Regions from separate parts of the Pseudomonas sp. CP4 genome, predicted to be linked through region 1. Evidence: predicted binding sites of a transcription regulator. Region 1 holds the regulator's gene; each other region holds the start of a gene.

Region 1 (7,034 bases):
CGCATGAGCCAAGTGCTCAACGGCTGGGCGCAGCAGCTCAAGGCCAACATTGCGCATCTGCAGGATTTGCTGCCGAGTCTGCAAGCACTGGCGCAGGGCGGCACGGCGGTGGGTACCGGGATCAATGCGCATCCGGAATTCGCCGCTCGATTCAGTCGGCACCTGAGCCAACTGACCGACGTGCAATTCACTCCGGGCAAAAATCTGTTCGCGTTGATTGGCTCGCAGGACACCGCCGTCGCCGTCTCCGGGCAGCTCAAGGCCACCGCCGTATCACTGATGAAAATCGCCAACGACCTGCGCTGGATGAACTCAGGTCCCTTGGCCGGTCTCGGCGAAATTGAACTCGAAGCGCTGCAACCGGGGTCGTCGATCATGCCCGGCAAAGTCAACCCGGTGATCCCGGAAGCCACCGCGATGGTCGCTGCGCAAGTGATTGGCAACGACTCGGTGATCACCGTCGCCGGTCAATCCGGCAATTTCGAACTGAACGTGATGCTGCCGATCATCGCGCAGAACCTGCTGAGCAGCATCGAACTGCTGGCCAACTCCAGTCGCCTGCTCGCTGACAAGGCAATCGCTACTTTCAAGGTCAACGAATCGCGCCTGCAAGAAGCGTTGTCGCGCAACCCGATTCTGGTCACCGCGCTCAACCCCATCATCGGTTATCAGAAAGCCGCTGAAATCGCCAAGCAGGCCTACAAGGAAGGCCGCGCGGTGATCGACGTCGCTCTGGAACACACCGACCTGTCGCGCAGCCAACTGGCAGAGTTGCTCAACCCCGAGAAACTCACCGCCGGCGGCGTGTAAACCCCGCAACCGCTTTGGAGGCTCACCATGGAGCACTGGAAACGCACGATCGAACGGGCCAATCGCTGTTTCATGCTGGGCGAGCTGATCGACGCCCGTGAGGCTTACCTGCAAGCGCTGGCCCTGGCGCAAGTGTTGTTCGAACGCTGGGCGGATGCCGACGAAGCGGTGGCGGCCTGCGTCGTCTCTCACCACAACCTCGCCGACCTGCATCTGCGCCTGAATCAACCGGAGGAGAGCGCCGAATACCTCTGCGCCATCCACCAACGCCTGTTGCAGACCATGCAGGACGAACGGCTGCGTCCGGCCCTGCGTGAAGCGGCATTGCGCCAGAGCAGCAAGACTTACGTCGAACTGCTGAATTTCATCAGCGAGCACGGCGAATACCCGCGCACCCAGCGCCTGCTGCATCCGGACACCGGCAATGCTCGCCGCGCCTCAAATTCTCATCAGTATGGAGTCCATTGAAATGGCTTTTACCTTGCCTGCCTTGCCTTACGCCTACGATGCCCTCGAGCCGCACATCGATGCGCAGACCATGGAGATCCATTACACCAAGCATCACCAGACCTACATCAACAACCTCAACGCCGCCGTAGAAGGGACCGAGTTTGCTGAATGGCCGGTGGAAAAACTCGTCGCCAGTGTCCAGCAACTGCCGGAAAAGCTTCGCGCGGCGGTGATCAATCAGGGCGGTGGCCACGCCAACCATTCGCTGTTCTGGGAAGTCATGGTGCCCAACGGTGGCGGCAAGCCCGACGGCGCGCTGGCCACGGCTATTGATGAGCAACTGGGCGGACTCGACAGCTTCAAGGAAGCCTTCACCAAAGCCGCGCTCACCCGTTTCGGCAGCGGTTGGGCGTGGCTCAGCGTGACCCCGGAGAAAAAACTGATCGTGGAAAGCAGCGGCAACCAGGACAGCCCGTTGATGAACGGCAATACCCCAATCCTCGGTCTCGACGTCTGGGAGCACGCCTACTACTTGCGCTACCAGAACCGTCGCCCGGAATACATCAGCGCGTTCTACAACGTGATCAACTGGCCGGAAGTTGCTGCGCGCTATCAGGCCGCGCTGGTTTAAGCCTTCCATAAAAACAATCAGGGCTGAGTATGGGCACGCAAACACTGGCGATTGGCAGCGGGCGCATGTTTCGTTACGCGGTGGGTTCACTGTTGCTGTTGGCGGGGATGACTTTACTGGTCGCCCACGGTTTGCAATGGCTGAATCTGGAACCGAGGCTGTTGCGCGCCTTGCAGGGCGGTGCCATCTGCGCATTGGGTACGGCGCTTGGCGCGGTGCCGGTGCTGGTGATCCGGCGCATGCCGCAGGCACTCAGCGACACCTTGCTGGGATTTGGTGCCGGGGTGATGCTGGCGGCGACCGCATTTTCGTTGATCGTGCCGGGGATTGCTGCGGCCGAAAGTCTTGGTCTGACGCCGTGGGCTGCCAGTGGCCTGATCTGTTTCGGCATCCTGCTCGGCGCGTTTGGCCTGTATCTGGTTGATCGCAGGGTTTCCGGTGCCTCGCCGGAGATGCTCTTCGGCACGCTGGAGCATCCGGTGATTCCACCGCGAATCTGGCTGTTCGTGTTCGCCATCATTGCGCACAACATTCCGGAAGGTATGGCGGTCGGCGTATCTGCCGGCGGCGGCATGCCGGATGCCGACAGCCTGGCGATGGGCATCGCTCTGCAGGATGTGCCGGAAGGACTGGTGATTGCTTTGGTGCTGGCCGGGGCAGGAATGTCACGGGTCAGGGCGTTTCTGATCGGCGCGGCGTCGGGGTTGGTTGAGCCGGTGTTTGCGCTGTTGTGTGCGTGGCTAGTGAGTCTGGCTCAGGTACTGTTGCCGCTGGGACTGGCACTGGCGGCCGGGGCGATGTTGCTGGTAGTGACCCACGAAGTGATCCCGGAGTCGCGCCGTCACGGACATGACAAACTGGCGAGTCTTGGCTTGTTGATCGGGTTTTGTCTGATGATGGTGATGGATACGGCGTTGGGTTGAAAGAAGATCAAAAGGTCGCAGCCTGCGGCAGCTCCCACCTTGGAATGCGTTTCCTGTAGGAGCTCCGCAGGCTGCGATCTTTTGACTTTGGCTATCAGCCACCTTCGTCGAAGTAGTTGTTGATCAACGCTACCAGCGCATCCATGGCTTCCTGCTCTTGATGCCCTTCAGTACTCAAATAAATTTTGGTGCCCTTGCCCGCCGCGAGCATCATCATTGCCATGATGCTCTTGCCGTCGACAGTCGTTTCAGGTGTGCGTCCCACTCTGATCGTGCAGTCTGGATACTGACCGGCCACGCCGACGAACTTGGCCGATGCCCGGGCATGCAGGCCCAGCTTATTGATGATTTCGATTTCACGAGCAGGCATCGCGGTGTGGATCCTTTAGGTGAGGTCGCGGTGGCGAACCTGGACGTTCTTCAAGGTTTTCTGCAGAGCCTGACCCAGGCGTTCGGTCAGGTAGACGGAGCGGTGATGCCCGCCGGTGCAGCCAATGGCAACGGTGACGTAGGCGCGGTTGCTCGCGGCGAAACGTGGCAGCCATTTGTTCAGATAAGCGTAGATGTCCTGATACATTTCTTCGACATCGGGCTGCTGGGCCAAATATTCTGCCACCGGTGCATCGAGGCCCGACTGCGCGCGCAGCTCCGGTTTCCAGTACGGATTGGGCAGGCAACGCACATCGAAGACCAGATCGGCATCGACCGGCATGCCGCGCTTGAAGCCGAACGATTCAACCAGGAACGCCGTGCCGGGCTCAGGCTGATTCAACAGGCGCAACTTCAGGGTGTCGCGCAGCTGGTACAGATTGAGATGGGTGGTGTTGATTTTCAGGTCGGCCAGATCGGCGATCGGGCCGAGCAGGGCGCTTTCATCGTGAATCGCTTCAGCCAGTGAGCGATTGGCGTTACTCAACGGGTGACGACGACGGGTCTCGGAAAAACGCTTGAGCAGGGTTTCTTCGTCGGCGTCCAGATACAGCACATCGCACTTGATATGTTTGGCACGGACGTCTTCGAGCAATTCAGGAAAGCGTGACAGATGGCTGGGCAAGTTGCGTGCATCGATCGACACGGCGACCAGCGGCTGCGCCAGCTCCGTGTGGATCAGCGCCCGCTCGGCCAGTTCCGGCAGCAAACCAGCCGGCAGGTTGTCGATGCAGTAGTAGCCGTTGTCCTCAAGGACATTCAGGGCGGTACTTTTGCCCGAGCCCGAACGGCCACTGACGATGATCAAGCGCATGATTAGTGCCCGTTCTGCTCGTCCAGTACAACCTGGTACAAGGCTTCGTTGCTCGCGGCGCTGCGCAGTTTTTCGCGCACTTCCTTGCGGTCGAGCATGCTGGCGATCTGGCGCAGCAACTCCAGATGCGCATCAGTCGCGGCCTCCGGGACCAGCAGCACGAAGAGCAGGTCGACCGGGGCGCCGTCGATGGCGTCGAAATCGATCGGGGCTTCCAGGTGCAGCAGGGCGCTGACTGGCGCCGTGCAGCCCTTGAGGCGGCAATGGGGAATGGCGATGCCGTTGCCGAAACCGGTGGAACCGAGTTTTTCACGGGCGATCAGCGCCTCGAAGACATCCTGCATCGCCAGATCCGGCACTTCGCGGTGGATCAGGTTGGCAATCTGTTCGAGGGCTTTTTTCTTGCTGCCGCCCGGCGCGTTCACTTGGGAACGGCCGGGGGTCAGGATGGTTTCAAGTCGGATCATGGGATAGGGGTGTTAACGACCGGTTGCGCCCTGGAGGAGGCTCTGGGTCTTTTCCTTATGCTTTTTGAGTTGGCGATCCAGCTTGTCGGTGAGTGAGTCGATCGCAGCGTACATGTCAGTATCTTCTGCGTTGGCGACCACTTCGCTGCCGGGGATATGCAAGGTGGCTTCGATCTTCTGCTTCAGCTTTTCGACGCACATCGTGACCTGCACGTTGGTGATCTTGTCGAAATGTCGCTCCAGTCGTTGGAGTTTTTCCTCGATGTAGGAACGCAGAGGTTGGGTCACTTCCAGTTGGTGTCCACTGATGTTGACTTGCATACAGCTTCTCCTTCGTTGCCAGTGCATAAAGCGGCAGGCCGAAAAGCCTGCCACTGGAACGCTGTAACGTGGCTTACATCAACCGCTTGCGTTCGCTCGAAGGCGCGATTCCGAGGGATTCGCGGTACTTGGCGACGGTGCGGCGAGCCACCTGAATGCCTTGTGCCTCCAGTAAACCAGCGATCTTGCTGTCACTCAACGGCTTTTTCTGATTTTCCGCGGCGACCAGTTTCTTGATGATCGCGCGGATCGCTGTGGACGAGCATTCGCCGCCTTCGGAGGTGCTGACGTGGCTGGAGAAAAAGTATTTCAGCTCATAAATACCGCGCGGGGTATGCATGAATTTTTGCGTGGTTACCCGGGAAATCGTTGATTCGTGCATGCCGACCGCTTCGGCGATGTCATGCAATACCAGCGGCTTCATCGCTTCGTCGCCGTATTCGAGGAAGCCGCGCTGATGTTCGACGATCTGCGTGGCCACTTTCATCAGCGTTTCGTTGCGGCTCTGCAGGCTCTTGATGAACCAGCGGGCCTCCTGCAACTGGTTACGCATGAAGGTGTTGTCGGCGCTGGTGTCGGCACGCTTAACAAACCCGGCGTACTGGGCATTGACGCGCAGACGTGGCACCGATTCCTGATTCAGCTCGACCAGCCAGCGCTCGTTGTCCTTGCGCACGATCACATCGGGAATGACGTATTCGGCTTCGGTCGATTCGATCTGCGAGCCGGGACGCGGATTGAGACTCTGCACCAGTTCGATGACCTGGCGCAGCTCGTCTTCCTTGAGCTTCATCCGGCGCATCAACTGGCTGTAATCGCGACTGCCGAGCAGGTCGATGTAATCGGCGACCAGCCGTTTGGCCTCGCTCAGCCACGGCGTCTTCGCGGGCAACTGACGCAATTGCAGGAGCAGGCATTCGCTGAGGTTGCGGGCGCCGATCCCGGCGGGCTCGAATTGCTGGATGCGATGCAGGACGGCTTCGATCTCGTCGAGCTCGATGTCCAGTTCAGGATCGAACGCTTCAAGAATTTCTTCGAGCGTTTCGTCCAGGTAGCCCTGATTGTTGATGCAGTCGATCAGGGTCACGGCGATCAGGCGATCGGTGTCGGACATCGGTGCCAGGTTCAGTTGCCAGAGCAGATGGCTCTGCAGACTCTCCCCGGCGGACGTGCGGGTGGTGAAATCCCATTCGTCGTCATCGCTGCTGGGCAGGCTGCTGGCGCTGGTCTGGTAGACGTCTTCCCAGGCGGTATCCACCGGCAATTCGTTGGGGATGCGCTCGTTCCATTCGCCATCCTCGAGGTTATCCACCGTCGGGGCGGTTTCCTGATAGGAGGGTTCCTGAATCTCGGCGGGCTTCTGTTCGGCGTTGTCGGCCAGAGGATCGGCGTTGTCGAAGTCGTCGCCTTCTTCCTGGCGCTCAAGCATCGGATTGGATTCCAGAGCCTCCTGGATCTCCTGTTGCAGGTCCAGGGTCGACAATTGGAGCAGGCGGATGGCCTGTTGCAGCTGCGGTGTCATCGTCAGCTGCTGGCCCATTCTCAAGACTAGCGATGGTTTCATGGCAGGGGCTTAACACCTTATTCGCCGGCGCTTTGCGCCATCCACTACAGGGCGCCGAAGCGCCAAACTTAAGCAAATTATATGCCTGAAACTGAAGTGTTTGCCTAGAGCGCTGTAACAATTAAAGCGGATAAATGCGCCTTGAATCGATACAGCGCTGTCGCGCTTACAGGCGGAACTCGTGACCCAGATACACTTCCTTGACCAGATCGTTGGCCAGGATGGTCTCGGCATCGCCTTCAGCGATCAATTGACCGTCGTTGACGATGTAAGCGGTTTCGCAGATATCCAGTGTCTCGCGGACGTTGTGGTCGGTGATCAGCACACCGATGCCCTTGGCCTTGAGGTGGTGAATGATCTGCTTGATGTCGCCCACCGAGATCGGGTCGACACCGGCGAACGGTTCGTCGAGCAGGATGAATTTCGGCGCAGTCGCCAACGCACGAGCGATTTCCACCCGGCGACGCTCACCACCGGACAGGCTCATGCCGAGGTTGTCGCGGATGTGGCTGATGTGGAATTCCTGCAGCAGGCTTTCCAGCTCCTTGCGACGACCGGCCTTGTCCAGTTCCGGACGCGTCTCGAGGATCGCCATGATGTTATCGGCAACCGACAGTTTGCGGAA
Region 2 (7,034 bases), 1.0 Mb from region 1:
CGGTAGCCGCGCTGGTGCAGGCTGTGGCCGGACAGGTCGAGGGACAGAATCGCTTCGCCGCGATCCAGACGCAGGTGAATGCGCAAGTCCGGGTTGAGCTTGTCGATCGACGGGCGGTCGCCCTGCGGCGTGCGCAGCTTGTCGACGATTGCGTCTTTGACTTTCAGCGCGCCGAAATGGGTGTTGTCGATGCCCGAGCCGTGGCCGCTGAATTCGACGGCCAGGGTGCCGTCGCTGAGCATGTGATCCTGCCAGTCAATGTCGAGCACGCCGTGGTAGAGGTCTTCGGCGTCTTTCATCGGGAAACGCTTGAGCACCAGCAACACGCGGTTCGCCAGACGCGACCAGAGGCACAGGCGATAGGCGGTTTCCATGGTTGCCATGCCACGCACGGCGGAGGTGTGCTCGCGCGCTTCTTCAAGGCCAAGCCCGACGGCTTCCTCGATGAGCAGGCCTTCAAGGCCTTTGGGGCAAGTGAGGAAGAGTTCGAAACGATCGGACATGGTAATTCCAGAGCCTTTGGCTAGTGGGCCGGCAACGCATTGCCGACCCGGTTTTCAATCAGGCGCTTTTCTGAAAGAGCGCCCGCGTGGCACGAAGGTGTGCCGTTCCATCCCCGCTGCTCGGGTTAAAAGAGCTTAGATGCCGGGACAGATAAAAAAGTTGGTGCAACAAAAAGACTGAAAGCGACCCTTCGTCGAATAGTACCCAAGCGCAAACGTGGGTCATTCTCACTAAGGATTGACCCGCTGGATCAGCGGGGCGCCGATCATACCGGGGTTTGCGCAATGCACGTTGAATAAATACGCAGTTACTTATCGCCATAGCATCCTTTCCGTTACGTGCTTATGACAAAACGATCATTCCCTCGATGTGACTCATTGGTTAGAACTGAGCGCAGGTTGACGTCGCAACGGCGTCAACACCTTGGCTCGCCACGCCGGCAGCGAGCCGCACAATGGCAGGTTTTTTTCTGCCAGACCTCAATTGAGGTCAACGCGACACTACAGTCAACAAGTGAGGGAAACACCCTATGAGAAGACTTAAGCGTGATCCGTTGGAAAGAGCATTTTTGCGCGGATATCAATATGGCGTTGGTGGTAAATCCCGTGAGCTTTGCCCATTTACTCTACCGTCGGTACGCCAAGCCTGGATCAACGGCTGGCGAGAAGGACGCGGCGACAACTGGGACGGTATGACCGGCACTGCGGGAATCCACAGACTCAACGAACTTCACGCCGTCGGCTGACACAGGGCATTTATTCCGACACGACAATCTGAATCTGCATTGAATTAACCACGCACGTCCTTCCCGGACGGCGGGCTACGGCCCAGGGGCTCCTTCGAGGAGCCCTTTTTATTGCCTGCAAAAAAGGTTAATCGGGATCCACGTGGCGAGGGGATTTATCCCCGCTCGGCTGCGCAGCAGTCGCGAAGTCGGAACTTCAATTTAACTGGCATATCAATGTGCAAGGTTTGGGGCTGCTGGGCAGCCCAGCGGGGATAAATCCCCTCGCCACAAAGGCTCCCACAAGGCCTCCGCAATCCTCAGCGCAGCGCGGCGATGGCGTCTACCGATTCACGAATCAGCGCCGGGCCTTTGTAGATGAAGCCCGAATAGATCTGCACCAGGCTCGCGCCGGCAGTGATCTTCTCCGCCGCATGCTTGCCTTCGGTAATACCGCCCGCAGCGATGATCGGCAAACGCCCGGCCAACTCGCCCGCCAGCACTTTCACCGTGTTGGTGCTCTTCTCACGCACCGGCGCGCCGGACAGACCACCCGCCTCGTCGCCATGCTCCATGCCTTCGACGCCGACACGGCTCAGGGTGGTGTTGGTGGCGATGACCGCGTCCATGCCGGTTTCGATCAACGCCTGGGCCACCTGCGCAGTTTCTTCGTCGGTCATGTCCGGCGCGATCTTGATCGCCAGCGGCACATGCTTGCCGTGACGCAACGCCAGTTCAGCGCGGCGCGTGGCCAGATCCGCGAGCAATTGCTTGAGCGAATCACCGAACTGCAGGCTGCGCAGGCCCGGGGTGTTTGGCGAGCTGACGTTGACGGTGACGTAGCTGGCGTGGGCGTAAACCTTGTCCAGGCAGATCAGGTAATCGTCGACCGCACGCTCGACCGGGGTGTCGAAATTCTTGCCAATGTTGATGCCCAGCACGCCCTTGTATTTTGCCGCAGCGACCCGCGCCAGCAAATTATCCACGCCAAGGTTGTTGAAACCCATGCGGTTGATGATCGCGTCGGCTTCCGGCAGGCGGAAGATCCGTGGTTTCGGGTTACCCGGTTGTGGACGCGGGGTCACGGTGCCGATTTCAACGAAGCCAAAGCCCAGTTGCGCAAAACCATCGATGGCCGCGCCGTTCTTGTCCAGGCCTGCCGCAAGCCCCACCGGGTTCGGGAACTCCAGCCCCATGACGGTCACCGGCATCTTTGCCGGTGCCTTGCACAACAAGCCGTTGAGGCCCAAACGTCCACCCGCGCCGATCAGATCCAGCGACAGATCGTGGGAGGTTTCCGGGGAAAGTTTGAACAACAGCTGACGGGCCAGGGTGTACATGGGCGGCAATGACTCGGGCGGCGAAAAGAGGCGGCGATTATAGCCGGGCATCGTCGCCCGGCGCGAGGCGCCTGCGCGAATCAGGCGACTGGCATATGCCTTGCACCGCCCTGCTCATCAGTCTGCCGACCAATGACGGCGCGCAGGCCAGGACAATGGCGTCGTCCCCGGTTTTGCCTGCGCAGAATCCGGGACGGCGTTTTTTTTGAGGTAGCGTATGAACGAAACGTCCTTGGGGCCTCTGGCCTGGGTCAACGGCAGCGATGCGCCGGAAAAAAGCGCGATCAATCTCGGCTTCATGGCGCTGAGCGACTGCGCCTCGGTGGTGGTCGCCGCCACTCAGGGCTTCGCCCAGCCCTACGGCCTGACTCTGAACCTCAAGCGTCAGGCATCTTGGGCCAACCTGCGCGACAAACTGGTCAGCGGCGAACTGGATGCCGCGCACAGCCTGTACGGGCTGATTTATGCGGTGCACCTGGGCATCGGCGGCGTCGCCCCCACCGACATGGCGGTGCTGATGGGCGTGAACCAGAATGGCCAGAGCCTGAACCTGTCCCATGGTTTGCAACAGGCTGGCGTGAACAGTCCTGAAGCGCTCGATCGGCATGTGCACCAAAGCCGCGCAAAACTGACCTTCGCCCAGACCTTCCCCACCGGCACACACGCGATGTGGCTGTACTACTGGCTGGCGAGCCAGGGCATTCATCCGTTGCAGGACGTCGACAGCGTGGTGGTGCCGCCGCCGCAAATGGTCGCGCACCTGCAAGCCGGGCGCATCGACGGCTTTTGCGTCGGCGAACCGTGGGCGGCCAGCGCCGTGCAGCAGGACCTCGGCTTCACCCTGGCGACCAGCCAGAGCATCTGGCCCGACCACCCGGAAAAAGTCCTCGGCTGCACCCGCGAATTCGTCGAGCAATATCCCAACACCGCGCGGGCGCTGGTCATGGCCATTCTTGAGGCCAGTCGCTTCATCGAAGAAAGCCCGGAAAACCGCCGCAGTACCGCGCAATTACTCAGCGCCACCGAATACCTCGACACCCCCGCCGCGTGCATCGAGCCGCGTTTTATGGGCGACTACGCCGATGGCCTCGGTAATCGCTGGCAGGATCCGCATGCGCTGCGTTTTCATGGCGATGGCGAGGTCAATCTGCCCTACCTTTCCGACGGCATGTGGTTCATGACCCAGTTCCGTCGCTGGGGTCTGTTGCGCGAGGATCCGGATTATCTGGCCGTCGCCCGCCAGGTTCAGCGCCTGGATTTGTATCGCGAGGCAGCGAGCGCTGTCGGCGTAGCGTCTTCCTGCGCAGACCTGCGCAGCAGCCAATTGCTCGACGGCAAGGTCTGGGACGGCAGCGATCCGGCGGGCTATGCGCGCAGTTTCAAGCTGCATGCCCTGAGCGACGCCGCCCCGCTTCTCGCCCAGCGCTGACAGGAGACCGCGAACATGTTGCGCATTCTGCTGATCAACGATACCGCGAAAAAAGTCGGACGCCTGAAAGCGGCGCTGACCGAGGCCGGCTTCGAAGTGATCGACGAGTCCGGTCTGACCATTGACCTGCCGGCGCGCGTCGAAACGGTGCGCCCGGACGTGATCCTGATCGATACCGAGTCACCGAGCCGCGATGTCATGGAGCAAGTGGTACTGGTCAGCCGCGACCAGCCCCGGCCAATCGTGATGTTCACCGACGAACATGATCCGGGGGTGATGCGTCAGGCGATCAAGTCCGGGGTCAGTGCCTACATCGTCGAAGGCATTCACGCACAGCGGCTGCAGCCGATTCTCGATGTGGCGATGGCGCGCTTCGAGAGTGACCAGGCTTTGCGCGCGCAATTGCAGGCCCGTGATCAGCAACTGGCCGAGCGCAAGCGCATCGAACTGGCCAAGGGTTTACTGATGAAGATGAAGGACTGCAACGAAGAAGAGGCCTACACCCTGATGCGCCGCCAGGCCATGAGCCGCCAGCAGAAGCTGATTCAGGTGGCGGAGCAGATCATTGCCATGAGTGAGTTGCTGGGCTGAATGATCGTTCCCACGCTCCGCGTGGGAATGCATCCCGTGACGCTCTGCGTCACTTCGCAAGAGCGGACGCGGAGCGTCCATGGCGGCATTCCCACGCGGAGCATGGGAACGATCTGATCCTCCTGTAGAAGCTGACAAGTGCAACGAGGCTGCGATCTTTTCAAGCCTTGGCACAAATCTCGCTAAGCAAACCGCACAGGTAACCAACGGCGGTTGCCCCACCTACGACAAAGACGTCGCTCACCCCGTTTGCCCCTCGGCGAATCAGGTAGCGGCGTTTTTGCGTTTTGGCCCCACAGAGCGGGGCCGGTGGTGCGGCCGTGAGGCGCTCCACCTGCTGTGCATGACTCCTTTCGAGACTCTTTTCAGCCGAGGTGCGCGATGAATTCAAGCTTCTGGAAATCCGGCCATACCCCGACCCTGTTCGCGGCCTTCCTGTATTTCGACCTGAGCTTCATGGTCTGGTACCTGCTCGGCCCGCTGGCGGTGCAGATTGCCGCCGACCTGCACCTGACCACCCAGCAACGCGGCCTGGTCGTCGCCACGCCGATTCTCGCCGGCGCGGTGTTGCGCTTCGCCATGGGCATGCTCGCTGATCGCTTATCGCCCAAGACCGCCGGGCTGATCGGCCAGGTCATCGTCATCTGCGCGCTGTTCGGTGCCTGGAAACTCGGCATCCACAGCTATGAACAGGCGCTGATCCTCGGCCTGTTCCTCGGCATGGCCGGCGCCTCGTTCGCCGTGGCCCTGCCGCTGGCCTCGCAGTGGTACCCGCCAGAGCATCAGGGCAAAGCCATGGGCATCGCCGGTGCGGGCAACTCCGGCACCGTGTTCGCCGCGCTGCTGGCGCCAGTGATTGCCGCTGCGTTCGGCTGGAGCAATGTTTTCGGTTTCGCCCTGATCCCGCTGGTGCTGACTTTGCTGCTGTTCGCCCTGTTGGCAAAAAACGCCCCGCAGCGGCCAAAACCGAAAGCGATGGCCGACTACTTCAAGGCCCTCGGTGATCGCGACAGCTGGTGGTTCATGTTTTTCTACAGCGTCACCTTCGGCGGCTTCATCGGCCTGGCCAGCGCCCTGCCCGGTTACTTCAACGATCAATACGGTCTGAGCCCGGTGACCGCTGGCTACTACACCGCGGCCTGCGTGTTCGGCGGCAGCCTGATGCGGCCGTTGGGTGGCGCGCTGGCCGATCGCTTCGGCGGCATCCTCACTTTGCTGGCGATGTACACCGTCGCCGCCATCTGCATCGCCGCCGTGGGCTTCAATCTGCCAAGTTCCTACGCGGCGCTGGCGCTTTTCGTCTGCACCATGCTCGGCTTGGGCGCCGGCAACGGTGCGGTTTTCCAACTGGTGCCGCAGCGTTTTCGTCTGGAGATCGGCGTGATGACCGGGCTGATCGGCATGGCCGGCGGTATCGGCGGCTTCGCCCTCGCGGCCGGCATGGGCGCGATCAAGCAAAGCACCGGCAGTTATCAACTGGCGCTGTGGTTGTTCGCCAGCCTCGGTGTGCTGGCATGGTTTGGCCTGCACGGCGTCAAGCGTCGCTGGAGAACCACCTGGGGTTCGGCGGCAGTAACAGCGGCGCGGGTCTGAGGCCTCAATGGCTCTGCAACTGAGCTTCGCCGAAGCCAGCGCCACCGGCCCTCGCGCGGAGAATCAGGACGCCCTGCGTTCGGTGACACCGGCGCCGGCACTAGCGGTGAGCAAGGGTTATCTGTTCGCCATCGCCGACGGCGTCAGCCAGTGCGCCGATGGCGGCCTCGCCGCGCGTTCGACCTTGCAGGCGTTGGCGCTGGACTACTACGCGACGCCGGAAACCTGGAGCGTGGCCCAGGCGCTGGATCGCCTGCTGCTCGCGCAAAATCGCTGGCTGCAGGCCAACGGTGGTGGGCAACCGCTGCTGACCACGGTCAGCGCGCTGGTGATGCGCGGTCGACGCTTCACCCTCGCCCACGTCGGCGATTGCCGGGTTTATCGCTGGCACGCCGAGCGCTTGCAGCGCATCAGCGAGGATCACGTCTGGGAGCAACCGGGCATGCAGCACGTGCTCAAACGTGCGCTCGGGCTCGATCAGCATCTGGTCCTGGATTTCCTCGACGGCGAACTGCGTGAGGGCGAAAGCTTCGTGCTGCTCAGCGACGGCGTCTGGTCGACCTTGGGCGATACCGCAATCGCGGCGATTCTGCGCGATCAAGCGGACCTGCCCAGCGCCGCGCAAACCTTGGTCAACGCCGCGCATCTGGCCGGTAGTCAGGACAACGCCAGTGCCCTGCTGGTGCGCGTCGATGCGCTGGGCGAATCGAGCATCGGCGATGCGCTGGTGCAACTACAGCAATGGCCACTGCCGCCAGCGCTGAAACCCGGGCAAGCGTTCGAAGGCTGGCAAGTGCAGAGCATCGTCGGTCAGAGCCAGCAATCGCTGCTGTATCGCGTGCTCGATGGTCAG
Region 3 (7,034 bases), 1.9 Mb from region 1:
AGGATTTCGACAGCCTCAACGGCTCGCCTTTCAAGCTCAAGCTCGACAGCGGCCTGGGCAAGCAAGGCAAGATCAGCGCCGACGGTACGGTCAACCTGGCCCCGGTCAACGCACAGCTCAACGTCAAAACCCAGGACATCGACCTGCGTGTCGCGCAGTCCTACATCAACCCGTTCATTCGCCTGGAACTGCGCAGCGGCATGCTCGGCAGCGACCTCAAGGTCAACCTGAAGAGCACTGAGCCACTGGCGCTCAGCGTCACCGGCCGCGCGCAGATCGATCAACTGCACACCCTCGATACGCTGAAGACCCGCGACTTCCTCAAATGGCAGCAAGTCGTGGTCGACGGCATCAACTATCAGCACGGCGACAGCCTGTCGATCGACAAGGTCAACCTGTTGCAGCCGTATGTGCGCTTCATGATCAACGACGATCGCACTACCAACGTCGACGACCTGCTGATCCCGCAACCGGCCGACAGCGGTGCAAAAAGCACCGCAGCCAAACCGGCCGGCAAGGACAAACCGCTGGGCATTCACATCGGCGCGATTGCGATCAACGATGGTTCGGCCAACTTCGCCGACTTCAGTCTGACACCCAACTTCGCCACCGCCGTGCAACAGCTCAACGGCCAGATCGGCACCATCGACAGTCGTCAGGCGAAGCCGGCCAGCGTCGATATCAAAGGCAAAGTCGACCGTTATGCGCCGGTGACTATCAAAGGCGCGGTCAATCCGTTCGATCCGATGGCCAGCCTCGACATCGCCACCAGTTTCAAACGCGTCGAACTGACGACCCTGACGCCCTACTCCGGCAAATTCGCCGGATACCGCATCCGCAAGGGCCGGCTCAACCTTGACCTGCACTACCTGATCATCAAAGGACAATTGAAAGCCGAGAACAAAGTCGTCGTCGAGCAACTGCAACTGGGCGAGAAAGTCGACAGCCCCGATGCAGTCAGCCTGCCGCTAAAGCTGGCGATCGCCCTGCTCAAGGATGTCGACGGCAAGATCTCCATCGAATTGCCGGTCACCGGCGACTTGAACAATCCGCAGTTCAGCGTGATGCCGATCGTTTGGCAAACCCTGCGCAACCTGATCGTCAAAGCTGCCGCCGCGCCATTCAAAATGATCGGCGGGCTGGTCAGTGGCGGTGGCTCCGAAGACCTTGGCACGGTGTCCTTCGCGCCGGGTTCCAGCGACTTGAACAAAGACGCCGAAGCGGCGCTGGTAAAACTCTCGCAAGCGCTCAAGGAACGTCCGGCGCTGCGCCTGGAAATCGAAGGCACTGCCGCGAAGAGCAGCGATGGACCACTGCTGGCCGAGCAACGTCTGGAACGCGAATATCAGTACAACTACTACAAGATGCTCCAGCGCCGTGGCGATAAAGTCCCGGCCCAGGCCTCGCTGCTGCAAGTGCCCGAGAGCGAGAAAGGCGCGTTGCTCGAAGGCATCTACCGCACTCGCCTGAAGACCCAGCCACCGGCAGAATGGAAAGATCTGGGCAAGGAAGAACGCACGGCGAAAATGCGCCAGGGCGTGATCGCGTTCTGGAGCGGCAGCGATGTGCTGTTGCGCCAGTTGGGCCAGGATCGCGCCAGCACCATCAAGGATTATCTGGTCGACAAGGGCAAGCTTGAGGATGACCGGGTGTACTTCATCGATGCCAACCTTGGCGAGGCCGAAAGCGATGGCCGCGTGGTCACGCAAATGCACCTGGATGCCGAATGACCGTGCGTAACTGGCTGGCCGTGCTCGCGCTGACGTGCGCTGCTGGCCACGCGTCGGCCTCGGATACCTTGCGCTGCGGCAGCCAGTTGATCAGCCTTGGCGACCGCGCAAGCGAGGTGCTGCAAAAATGTGGCGAGCCGGTGAGCCGTGACGTGCTTGGCTACAAGCGCAGTGCCAATCGCCGCGAGGAGTTTCAGGTCGAGGAATGGACCTACGGCCCGAACAATGGCATGTACCAATATCTGCGCTTCGAAGGCAATCGCCTGCGGCAGATCAACAGCAAACGCGGTAACTGATCAACATATCGTCCCTCTGTAGGAGTGAGCCTGCTCGCGATGGCGGTCTGTCAGTCAACAATGAATCAACTGACAGACCGCCATCGCGAGCAGGCTCACTCCTACATTTGTTTTGTGTGATCCCTGAAATAGAACAGGCCCCGACACAAGTGCCGGGGCCTGTAATGGTCACATCCGTGTGACCGTTCGCATGAACTCTAAAGTTGCGGCAGACGTATTACTCGGCCCGTCTGTCGCGTCTTCTCCCGGTTCAGGCGAGAAGTCTTGCCTTACTCGGCTTTCAGGCCGTCAGCGGATACCGCTTTAACGCCTTTGATTTTCTTGGTGATGTTCACAGCGGTGGTTTTCTGAGCTTCGGTAACAGCTACGTCAGAAGACAGGGAAACTACGCCTTTGTTGGTTTCGACTTTGATGTCGGTGCCTGGAATACCTTTTTCGGTAACCAGATCGCTTTTCACTTTGGTGGTGATCCAGGTGTCGGAAGTAGCTTCTTTAGCCTTGGTAACTTCACCAGCAGCCAGAACCATTGGCGCTTGGGTAGCCTGAGCGGACTGGGCGAAAGCGCCACCAGCCATGGTCAGGGTCAGAGCGGTAGCAGCGGCAGTGATAGCGAACTTCTTCATACGAGTAACTCCTGTTTTTACTGGAAGTCTGCTGTAACGCTTGTCAGCAGGGTTACCAGAGATATTGCGAACGCTGTGCCAACTTTTTCGTCCGCATAAAACCGTTTAAAAACAACATGTTATGAAAAACGCTAATTTTCATTTTCATGCAAAATGCATGACTCAACGCAATTTCGCATGCAAGTTGCGGTTTTTTGGAAAGTTCATAAGCTGCTGAAATTATTGGAGCTTTTGTGAAGCGATCGCAGATACAAAAATACCCCGCAATGCGGGGCATTCTGGTTATTCACCTTTGTGATTACGTACCGCTGGCCGTGCAACCGCGCGGAGAATAATCAGCGTTGACCGTCGTCGCACACGTCCAAACACCGGAGGTATTCCCCGTAGCCGCCCCGGAACGAGAAAGCGTAATGGTTTTACCTAACACCGGACCTGGTGCATTGAGCAGGGTGCAGGTAAGCGTGCCTTCGCCAGTCGCGGCTGTACCGGTAACTGCCAACGTACAGTTGGAAGTAGTAGTCGCACCATTAGCAACGTTGGCCAGAGTTGGAGCTGTGCCTTGATTAATCGTGTCCTCGAACGGCACTTTCAATGCACTAATCTCCGCCAGCCCCGCCGTCACCTTCGACCGCGCTTGATACTTCGAATACTGAGGCAAGGCGATAGTCGCCAGAATGCCGATGATCGCCACGACGATCAGCAGCTCGATCAATGTGAAACCTTGTTGTTTTTTCATAGACACGCTCCATGCATGAGTCGAAATCTCATGATCTGAACAAGGCTCAGCACAGCCCATGCCAACGCCTTTCAGACCCCGCCTGCTGGGCGCGCGCAATTTCCTGCGCCGTTTCCTACAACCCGCAACCGCACTATCTGACACTTTTTGTCACCTGCACCGGCCGTGTTTGGCGCTGTGACTTGACTAGGCTATAAGTCATGAACGGCAAGTGTGCGGAATCCCCATGAATGACATCGCTCTGAGCGGTCTGGCCAAGCAATTGGTCCAGGCCGAGTTGCTAACGGAAACAAGCGCCCGGCAATCCTGGGCGCAGGCCCAGCGCAATCGCGTGTCGCTGGTGAATTATCTGGTGCACAACAAACTGGTCAACAGTCGACAGATCGCCGAGATCGCTTCGGAACACTTCGGCATGGCCCTGCTGGATCTCAACTGCCTCGACAAGGAGACCCAGCCCAAGGGGCTGGTCAGCGAAAAACTGGTTCGCCAGCATTGCGCCCTGCCCCTGTGGCGGCGCGGCAACAAACTGTTCGTAGGCCTATCCGACCCGAGCAATCAGCAGGCGATCAGCGACATCCAGTTCAGCACCGGCCTTAGCACCGAAGCGATTCTGGTCGAGGACGACAAGCTCAGCGACGCCATCGACAAGTTCTTCGACAGCCACGCCTCGGGTCTGGAAGACATGGCCGATGTCGATCTCGACGGCCTCGACGTCGAGTCCATCGATGACAGCAAACAGGACGTGATCGGCGGCCTCGATGCCGACGACGCCCCGGTCGTACGCTTCGTGCACAAGATGCTGCTCGATGCGATCAAGAGCGGCTCCTCCGACCTGCATTTCGAACCCTACGAAAAAAACTATCGGGTGCGCATGCGCACCGACGGCATGCTGCGCGAGGTGGCCAAGCCGCCGATCCAGTTGGCCGGGCGCATTGCCGCTCGCCTGAAGGTGATGGCTAGTCTGGATATTTCCGAACGGCGCAAACCGCAGGACGGGCGGATCAAGATGCGCCTGTCAAAAAGCAAATCCATCGATTTCCGCGTCAACACCCTGCCGACCCTGTGGGGCGAAAAAGTGGTGATCCGGATTCTCGACCCGTCCAGTGCGCAGATGGGCATCGACGCCTTGGGTTACGAGGCCGAACAAAAGGCCTTGTACCTCGCTGCGCTAAAACAGCCGCAAGGAATGATTCTGGTCACCGGCCCCACCGGTTCCGGCAAAACCGTGTCGCTGTACACCGGGCTGAACATCCTCAACACCGTCGACATCAACATTTCCACCGCCGAAGACCCGGTGGAAATCAACATGGAAGGTATCAACCAGGTCAACGTCAATCCCCGCCAGGGGCTGGACTTTGCCCAGGCGCTGCGCTCGTTTCTGCGTCAGGACCCGGATGTGATCATGGTCGGCGAGATCCGCGACCTGGAAACCGCCGAGATCGCGATCAAGGCCGCGCAGACCGGCCACCTAGTGCTGTCGACCCTGCACACCAACAGCGCGGCGGAAACCCTCACGCGTCTGCACAACATGGGCATTCCCGGTTTCAACATCGCCACCTCGGTCAGCCTGATCATCGCCCAGCGTCTGGCGCGCAAATTGTGCGCGCACTGCAAGCGGCCGCTGGAGATCCCGCACGAAACCTTGCTCAAGGAAGGCTTTCCCGAGGAACGCATCGGTCATTTCACGATCTACGAGCCGGTCGGTTGCGATCATTGCAATGGCGGTTACAAAGGACGCGTGGGGATTTATGAAGTGGTGAAGAACACACCGGACCTGCAACGGCTGATCATGGCCGAAGGCAATTCGCTGGAAATCGACATCCAGATGCGTCGCGACGGCTTCGCCGATCTGCGCACTTCCGGGCTGCACAAGGCCATGCAAGGCATCACCAGCCTTGAGGAAATCAACCGGGTCACCAAGGATTGAACATGGCGGTCAAGGCAGCGAAAGTCAGCGTTTACGCCTGGGAAGGCACGGACCGCAAAGGCAGCAAGGTCACGGGCGAGTTGAGCGGGCAGAACCCCGCACTGATCAAGGCGCAGCTGCGCAAACAGGGGATCAACCCGGGCAAGGTGCGCAAGAAATCGGCGTCCCTGCTGAGCTTTGGCAAACGCATCAAACCGCAGGACATCGCCCTGTTTACCCGGCAGATGGCAACGATGATGAAGGCAGGTGTGCCGCTTCTGCAGTCCTTCGACATCATCGGCGAAGGTTTTGAAAACCCGGCCATGCGCAAGCTGGTCGACGAGGTCAAACAGGAGGTCGCCGCCGGTAACAGCTTCGCCACCGCCCTGCGCAAGAAACCGCAATACTTCGACGAGTTGTACTGCAATCTGGTCGACGCCGGCGAACAGTCCGGCGCCCTCGACACTTTGCTCGAACGGGTCGCGACTTATAAGGAAAAAAGCGAAGCGCTCAAGGCCAAGATCAAGAAAGCCATGACCTATCCGACCGCCGTGGTGCTGGTGGCGGCGGTGGTGACCGGCATTCTGCTGGTCAAAGTGGTGCCGCAGTTCCAGTCGGTGTTTTCCGGCTTCGGCGCCGAATTACCGGGCTTCACCCTGATGATCATCAGCCTGTCGGAGTTCATGCAGCAGTGGTGGTGGGCGATTCTTTTTGCGCTGGTGGCAGCCTTTTTCGGCCTTCGCCACGCATTGAAAACTTCACAGGCGCTGCGCGACCGTCGCGATGCCTGGCTGCTGAAGCTGCCGCTGGTGGGCACCTTGATGTACAAGTCCGCCGTCGCGCGATTCGCCCGCACCCTGTCGACCACTTTCGCGGCGGGGGTGCCGTTGGTGGAGGCGCTGGATTCGGTCGCCGGTGCCACCGGCAACGTGGTGTTCAAGCGCGCGGTGCTGCGCGTGCGGCAAGACGTCTCGACCGGCATGCAGCTCAATTTCTCGATGCGCAGCACCGGTGTGTTTCCGAACATGGCGGTGCAGATGACCGCCATCGGCGAGGAATCGGGCGCGCTGGATGACATGCTCGACAAGGTCGCCGGTTTTTATGAAGCGGAAGTCGATAACATGGTCGACAACCTCACCAGCCTGATGGAGCCGTTCATCATGGTGGTGCTGGGGGTCATCGTCGGTGGACTGGTGGTGGCCATGTACCTGCCGATCTTCCAACTCGGCTCAGCGATCTGACATGCCTATCGACGAACTGTTTGCCGTGTATCCGCTGGCCTTTGTGGTCAGCGCGCTGCTGCTCGGGCTGGTGGTCGGCAGCTTCCTCAATGTTGTGGTCTGGCGCTTGCCGAAAATGCTCGAGCGCGACTGGCGCCAGCAGGCCCATGATGTGCTCGGCCTGCCCACTGAAACGCCCGTGCCGACCTACAACCTGATGCTGCCGCACTCCGCGTGCCCGCATTGCGGACATCGGATCCGCCCGTGGGAAAACATTCCGCTGCTCAGTTATCTGTACCTGCGCGGGCGCTGCTCGGCCTGTGCGGCGCCGATCAGCAAACGTTACCCGCTGACCGAACTGGCCTGCGGCCTGCTCTCGGCATTCATCGCCTGGCATCTAGGCTTCGGCTGGCCGGCGGGCTTGCTGATTTTGCTGACGTGGGGCTTGCTGGCGATGAGTCTGATCGACTGCGAACATCAACTGCTGCCCGATGTACTGGTGCTGCCGCTGCTGTGGCTGGGG

The links. The regulator sigma-54, encoded in region 1, starts transcription at its own class of promoters, with help from an activator protein. The targets are predictions, from matches to a motif close to ANTGGCATNNANNTTGCTNT.
Region 2: the regulator sigma-54 is predicted to act here: its motif matches at 2,656-2,675, upstream of ACMYUN_RS05460 (CmpA/NrtA family ABC transporter substrate-binding protein).
Region 3: the regulator sigma-54 is predicted to act here: its motif matches at 3,432-3,451, upstream of ACMYUN_RS19080 (pilin).

What each region holds. Positions count from the first base shown of each region.
Region 1 covers NZ_CP180489.1:2,293,386-2,300,419, reverse strand. Annotated here, with positions in the region: gene ACMYUN_RS10360 (class II fumarate hydratase) at 1-810, shown strand, start outside; gene ACMYUN_RS10355 (hypothetical protein) at 838-1,278, shown strand; gene ACMYUN_RS10350 (superoxide dismutase) at 1,280-1,891, shown strand; gene ACMYUN_RS10345 (ZIP family metal transporter) at 1,921-2,814, shown strand; gene ACMYUN_RS10340 (HPr family phosphocarrier protein) at 2,909-3,184, opposite strand; gene rapZ (RNase adapter RapZ) at 3,200-4,057, opposite strand; gene ptsN (PTS IIA-like nitrogen regulatory protein PtsN) at 4,060-4,524, opposite strand; gene hpf (ribosome hibernation-promoting factor, HPF/YfiA family) at 4,537-4,845, opposite strand; gene ACMYUN_RS10320 (RNA polymerase factor sigma-54) at 4,919-6,409, opposite strand; gene lptB (LPS export ABC transporter ATP-binding protein) at 6,576-7,034, opposite strand, start outside.
Region 2 covers NZ_CP180489.1:1,260,058-1,267,091, forward strand. Annotated here, with positions in the region: gene rlmKL (bifunctional 23S rRNA (guanine(2069)-N(7))-methyltransferase RlmK/23S rRNA (guanine(2445)-N(2))-methyltransferase RlmL) at 1-503, opposite strand, end outside; gene rmf (ribosome modulation factor) at 1,034-1,249, shown strand; gene ACMYUN_RS05455 (quinone-dependent dihydroorotate dehydrogenase) at 1,549-2,568, opposite strand; gene ACMYUN_RS05460 (CmpA/NrtA family ABC transporter substrate-binding protein) at 2,786-3,997, shown strand; gene ACMYUN_RS05465 (ANTAR domain-containing response regulator) at 4,013-4,588, shown strand; gene ACMYUN_RS05470 (nitrate/nitrite transporter) at 4,970-6,181, shown strand; gene ACMYUN_RS05475 (protein kinase domain-containing protein) at 6,189-7,034, shown strand, end outside.
Region 3 covers NZ_CP180489.1:4,240,955-4,247,988, reverse strand. Annotated here, with positions in the region: gene ACMYUN_RS19095 (DUF748 domain-containing protein) at 1-1,730, shown strand, start outside; gene ACMYUN_RS19090 (DUF2845 domain-containing protein) at 1,727-2,026, shown strand; gene ACMYUN_RS19085 (BON domain-containing protein) at 2,296-2,649, opposite strand; gene ACMYUN_RS19080 (pilin) at 2,948-3,385, opposite strand; gene pilB (type IV-A pilus assembly ATPase PilB) at 3,612-5,312, shown strand; gene ACMYUN_RS19070 (type II secretion system F family protein) at 5,315-6,532, shown strand; gene ACMYUN_RS19065 (prepilin peptidase) at 6,534-7,034, shown strand, end outside.